2 regions of the Pseudarthrobacter sp. 902506025 genome follow, and region 1 is predicted to be linked to the other one. Evidence: predicted binding sites of a transcription regulator. Region 1 holds the regulator's gene; the other holds the start of a gene.
What was found. The regulator Rex, encoded in region 1, represses fermentation and respiration genes when NADH is low (regulators of the CRP and FNR family bind a similar motif). The targets are predictions, from matches to a motif close to CTTGTGAANNNNTTCACAAG.

Region 1 (3,253 bases):
CCAGTTCAAGGAAGCCGAGGCCACCCTGGACCTCGCCGAGAACGTGGCCGACTCCAAGGTCAACGCCACCATCAAGACCGCCAGCTTCGACTCCGGCGACGTCAACCGCGACGGCCACGTCCGCGGCGAAGACTTCTTCGACGTCGAGAAGTTCCCGGAAATCTCCTTCGTTTCCAACTCGATCGTCCCCAAGGGCGATGCCTACGAACTCCAGGGCGACCTCACCATCAAGGGCGTCACCCGTCCCGTGGCCCTTGAGACCGAACTCCACGGTGTGGCCGTCGATCCCTTCGGCAACACCCGCGCCGGCCTCACCGCCGAAACCACCATCAGCCGCAAGGACTTCGGCCTGACCTGGAACGCCGTCCTCGAGGCCGGCGGCGTGCTGGTCAGCGACAAGGTTGCCATCAACCTGGAACTGGCCTTCATCGCCCCCGCAGCATAAGTTTCCCCGTTCACGGCACCCCGGTACCAGGCCATCCCGGCCCGGTACCGGGGTGCCGTGTTTAACCAAGGGCCTTTCCCCCGGGTTCACCTGCCGGCCGCGGGCGTGGATCCCGCCTGAATCACCCACAACGCCACCCGCCGGGGGTACGGTGGACTTAAGCCACGCTGGGGGGAAGGCTGAGGACCGATTCCCGGCAGCCTACCTGGATCCCGACCTGCAGAAGGAACGCCATGAGTACTCCTCCCGTCCCGCCTCCCGCGCCCCAAGACCCCCACTCCGGCAATGGCCAGCCAGGGAACGGCCAGTCCGGCAGCCAGCAGCCCGGACCACAGCAGCCCCGCTACGGCCAGAACGCGCCGCAGTATGGCCAGAACGCTCCCCAGTACGGGCAGAACCAGCCCCAGTACGGTTCCCAGCCGCCCGCAGCGCCGCAGTACGGGCAAAACGCGCCGCAGTACGGTTCCCCGTACGGGCAGAACGCTCCGCAGGCCCCGGGCTACGGCCAGAATGCACCCCAGTACGGGCAGTCGCCGTATGGCCAGTCCCCTTACGGCCAGTACCCCTCGGAGCAGCCGCAGCCGGCCGGAAGCAACGGCGTCCCCCAGCTGGTGAACATCGCATTCTGGCTGCTGATCGCTGCCACCGCGATCTACGTCATCTCCATCCTCGTCAACCTCACCCAGCTGGATGCCCCGCAGTTCCGGCAGGAATTTGAACAGCAGGTCCGGGCCAGCGGGGCGGACATCACCTACGACGACATCAAGCCCTTCATCGCCGGCTCCCTGGTGGTCTTTGGCATCATCGGCGCCGCCCTCTACCTGCTGGTGGCCTTCTTCATCCGCAAGGGCAAGAACTGGGCACGCATCCTGGGAACCGTCTTTGCTGCACTGTCGGTCTTCGGCCTGTTCGGAATCCCCTCCTTTGCAACGATCGGGACCGTCCTGGGGATCGCCGCCATCGTCCTGCTCTACCTCCCTGCCGCTGCCCCCTACTTCCGGAAGCAGCAGCCCTTCGCCAACCCGTATTCCGGTGGCTTCGGCAACCCTTACGGGCGCTGACCACCAACCACAGAACGCAACGGCGGCCCGGGATGTCCAGCATCCCGGGCCGCCGCCTTTAAACCGTGCCCCTAGGCTGTCTGCCCCGGCGCCTGCGCCCGCTGGGCGTGGTAGGCCAGGATCTGCAGCTCCGTGGCCATGTCCACCTTGCGGAGGTTGACCCCTTCCGGAACCTGGAGCATTACCGGTGCGAAGCTGAGCACGCTGTGCACGCCCGCCGCCACCACCCGGTCGCAGATGCCCTGCGCCACCGCCGCAGGAAGCGCCAGCACCACCATGTTGGCCCCGGTGCGGTGGAGGACGGTCTCAAGGTCCGCGACGTCGCTGACCCGCAGCCATCCCACCTCGTTGCCCACCACCATCTGGTCCGCGTCGAAGATGGCCACCACATCGAAGCCACGCGATTCAAAGCCGCCGTAGCGTGCCAGCGCCTTGCCCAGGTTTCCGGCTCCGACGATGGCCACTTTCCAGTCATGCGTGAGCCCCAGGGCCGCGGCAATGTGGCGGCTGAGGTACTGGACCTCGTACCCCACTCCCCTGGTGCCGTAGGACCCCACGTGGGACAGGTCCTTGCGCAGCGTTGAGGAACTGACGCCGGAGGCTTCCGCCAAAGAGTCAGAGGAGACGCGCTCAACACCCTCGGCCAGCAGCGTGTTCAGGGCCCGGAGGTACAGGGTCAACCGGGCCACGGCAGCAGGGGGAATTTGCTTTGCCGGTGCACCCGCGGCATCCGGGATGCCCGGGACAGGCTGGGACGTTGAATCCAAGGACGTCACTCGCATCCCCCTAATTGGCCATGGCGCGCTGCAGGACGCGTTCCAGCCGGGCTTCGTCGATCTTCCAGAAGTCGCGCTGCACCCCGTCAACCAGGACCACGGGGATCTCTTCGGCGTAACGCTCCCGCAGTTCGGGCTGGTTGTCCACCAACTCTTCGCTCCAGGTAAGGCCCAACGAGGCAGTGACCCGGCCGACGGCGTCGCGCGCCTCCTCGCAAAGGTGGCAGTCAGCTTTGGTGACCAGGACGACGCGGGGGGTAGCCATGGCTTAACGGTATCGCCGTTCGCGCCGTGCGGGTGACGCCGACGGCGGCCAGCGGGTGGATTGACTAGACTCAAGTCCATGCCCGAGGAGAAATACGTCGCCGTCGTCACGCGGCCGGTTGCTGCGCCGCAGCCCGGTGAAGCGGCGTTTTTCGATGTGGACAATACTTTGATGCGCGGGGCCAGCCTCTTCCACGTGGCGCGGAAGATGCACCAGCGCGGCGCGTTCACCCTGGCCCAGGCGGCCGGATTCGCGTGGAAGCAGTTCAAGTTCGTGGCGCGCGGTGAGAATATCGACGACGTCCATGCGGTCCGTGATTCGGCCCTGACGCTGGCCGCCGGCATCACCGTTGACGACATCAAGGCCCTCGGCGAAGAAGTCTACGACGAGATGATCGCATCGCGGATCTGGCCCGGCGCCAAGGCGTTGGCGGAACAGCACCTGCGGGTGGGCCGCCGCGTCTGGCTGGTGACGGCCACCCCCATCGAAGTGGCAACAGTCATCTCCACCCGGCTGGGGCTGACCGGAGCGCTCGGGACAGTAGGTGAGGTGTCGGACGGCATGTACACCGGGCGCCTAGTGGGGGACATCCTGCACGGCTCGGCCAAAGCCGTAGCGGTCCAGGGAATTGCGGACCAGGAGGGCCTGGACCTCAAGCGCTGCTGGGCGTACAGCGATTCCTACAACGACGTGCCGCTGCTGTCAC
Region 2 (3,253 bases), on a different contig from region 1:
GAAACGGAGCCTGCGCCGGAGAGGCCGGTGCGCGCGGCTTTGCGCTGGATGGCCTTGAGCCGGTGCATGACGTCGTTGCCGCCCCTGCCGAAGTAGTCGTGGAGGGCCTTGTATTCCTGGAACAGTTCTTCGTAAGCGGCCGCGTTTTCGGGAATTGGGGTGTAGACCTCCCCGGGCTCGGCGCCCATGGCCGCGGCGGCCGCACGGATGTCCGCGTATTCGCCCGCTGCGACAGCAGCGTGGATGGCCGATCCCAGGGCCGGACCCTGATCCGAGCCGATGGTGGACAGCTGCAGGCCGGTGGCGTCTGCGTAGATCTGCATCAGGAGTTTGTTCTTGAGCAGGCCGCCGGCCACGATGAATTCCTTGACCGGAACCCCAGCGTCGCGGAAGGCGTCCACGATGGTGCGGGTTCCAAAGGCGGTGGCTTCCAGCAGCGCGCGGTAGGTGTCCTCGGGCCTTGTGGCCAGGGTCTGGCCCACCACAATGCCCGAAAGCTCGTGGTCCACCAGGACCGAACGGTTGCCGGAATGCCAGTCGAGCGCGATCAGGCCGTGCTCTCCGATGGCCTGCCGGGATGCCAGTTCGGTGAGGTACTCGTGGATCCCCAGTCCGGCGCCCTCGGCAGCCTGGTGGTATTCGGGCGGGACGCCGTACTTGGTGAACCAGCCGAAGATGTCTCCCACGCCTGACTGTCCGGCCTCGTAGCCCCACAGGCCCGGCACGATGCCACCATCCACGGCACCGCACATTCCCGGTACCTCGCGCAGCTCGCTGCCGTTCATGACGTGGCAGGTGGAGGTGCCCATGATCGCCACCAGCTGGCCGGAGTCCACCGCCTTCGCGGCCGGGGCCGTGACATGGGCGTCAACGTTTCCCACGGCCACCGCGATGCCCTCCGGCAGCCCGGTCCAGGCGGCTGCCTCCGCCGTCAGGGTGCCGGCGGCGTCCCCCAGCTGGCCGATGGTGTGCTCCAGCTTGGAGCTGACAAAGTCCTTGAAGTCCGGGTTCAGGGCGGCCAGGAAATCCTCCGACGGATACCGGCCATCCTGGTAGATGCCCTTGTAGCCGGCAGTGCAGGCGTTGCGGACATACCGGCCGCAGAGCTGCCAGACGATCCAGTCCGCAGCCTCCACCCAGTGGTCCATCGCGGCGTAGGCCTCCGGGTCCTCCTCCAGCAGCTGCAGCCCCTTGGCGAATTCCCATTCGGAGGAGATCAGGCCCCCGTAACGGGGAAGCCAGTCCTCCCCCCGTTCAGCGGCAAGCCGGTTGATCCGGTCGGCCTGGCCCTGCGCAGCATGGTGGCGCCAGAGCTTTACATAGGCGTGCGGGCGGTTGGCGAAGCCGGGCAGTTCGTTGAGGGGCGTGCCGTCCGACTTAACCGGAACCATGGTGCAGGCAGTGAAATCCGTGGCAATGCCGACGACGGCGGCGGGGTCGACCCCGGCGTCCGCCACCGCGGCGGGGACGGCGGTCCGCAGGACGTCCCGGTAGTCGTTGGGCACCTGAAGTGCCCATTCCCCGGGAAGGCGGGCGCCGTCGTCGCCCGCGGTGTCCCGGGGCAGGACGTCGGTAACCACCGCGTGGGGGTACTCATGGACGGCGCTGCCCAGTTCCTTGCCGTCGCGGACGCGCACCACCACGGCACGGCCTGAAAGGGTTCCGTAATCCACCCCGATGACGCAATGGTCATGGCGGGACTCGGAGCCGGGAGTGAACAGCGCATCTGGCATGGGGTTGCCTCCGTCCGGGAGGCATAGGCCTCATTACCGGGTTTGTAGGGGTCAGGGTGTAGCTACGTGCTGCAGCAAGTGTGAACGCTAACAAAGAAGAAGTCAATGAAGCCGAAAAGTTTCCGAAATTCCTGCCGCGCGCTCTTGTTAGCGTTCACAAACCGGTCTATATTGAACCGACACATCAACAATGTGGCCAGGACCAGGGAGCACTGGTGCTGCCTGGTCCACCAACACTTCGCGGCAGTGCTGCCGCGGAAGGAGAAAATGGTGAGAATCAAGAAACTGATGGGCGCGGTGGCCCTCGTCCTCGCCCTGACGGTGGGCGCCACAGGTTGCGGCTCCCGCGGCGGGGCCAGCGAATCCAGCGGTGCCGCCAAGCCCAGTGATTCACTGGTAGGCATTTCAATGCCCACGCAGACATCCGAACGGTGGATCGCTGACGGCGCCAACGTGGAGAAGTCGCTGAAGGACCTCGGCTACAAGACGGACCTGCAGTTCGCCAATGACGATATCCCCACGCAGGTGTCGCAGATCGAGAACATGCTGACCAAGGGCGCCAAGGCCCTGATCATCGCCGCCATTGACGGCACCACCCTGACTGACGTCCTGGCCAAGGCCAAGGAGCAGAACGTCAAGGTCATCGCGTACGACCGCCTCATCAACGGCACGCCCAACGTCGACTACTACACCACGTTCGACAACTACACCGTTGGTGTCCAGCAGGCCACCTCGCTGCTGACCGGGCTGGGCCTCGTTGATGCCAGCGGCAAGAAGGTGGACGGCAAGGGCCCCTTCAACATCGAGCTTTTCGCGGGCAGCCCCGACGACAACAACGCCAACTTCTTCTGGACCGGCGCCATGGACACCCTCAAGCCGTACATGGATGCCGGCACCCTGAAGGTCCCCAGCGGACAGACCAAATTTGAGCAGGCAGCGATCCTCCGCTGGCAGGCACCCGTGGCCCAGAAGCGCATGGAGGACATCATCACCTCCGCGTACAGCTCCGGCACCAAGCTGAACGGCGTCCTGTCCCCGTATGACGGCCTGTCCATCGGCATCATCTCGGCCCTCACCAGCACCGGCGGCTACGCCAAGGGAAGCCTGCCCGTAGTAACCGGCCAGGATGCCGAAAAGGGTTCCGTGAAGTCCATCGTCGCCGGTGAGCAGTACTCCACCATCTTCAAGGACACCCGCCAGCTCGGCGCGCAGGCCGTCAAGATGGTTGATGCTGTCCTCAAGGGCCAGGAACCGGAAACCAATGACACCAAGACCTACAACAACAAGGTCAAGGTTGTCCCGGCCTTCCTGCTGAAGTCCGTGATCATCACCAAGGACAACTACAAGAAGGAACTGATCGACTCGGGTTACTACAAGGACTCCGACGTCAAGTAGTCAGCGTCCGGGGGCTGTGGCCGGACCTCCATCCGGCCACAGCCCCGCCCGCAGCCTCCTGCAGCAGCAGGAAGGCCCAGCTTCGACCAGTCAGTGGGAATTGACGATGAACACACCCATTCTTC

Region 2: the regulator Rex is predicted to act here: its motif matches at 1,875-1,894, upstream of araB (ribulokinase).

Annotation. Positions count from the first base shown of each region.
Region 1 is NZ_JBFBKW010000002.1:532,835-536,087, reverse strand. It holds gene AB0280_RS06330 (YceI family protein) at 1-445, shown strand, start outside; gene AB0280_RS06325 (hypothetical protein) at 679-1,506, shown strand; gene AB0280_RS06320 (redox-sensing transcriptional repressor Rex) at 1,578-2,282, opposite strand; gene AB0280_RS06315 (glutaredoxin family protein) at 2,293-2,547, opposite strand; gene AB0280_RS06310 (HAD family hydrolase) at 2,626-3,253, shown strand, end outside.
Region 2 is NZ_JBFBKW010000012.1:130,831-134,083, forward strand. It holds gene araB (ribulokinase) at 1-1,733, opposite strand, end outside; gene chvE (multiple monosaccharide ABC transporter substrate-binding protein) at 2,001-3,128, shown strand; gene mmsA (multiple monosaccharide ABC transporter ATP-binding protein) at 3,235-3,253, shown strand, end outside.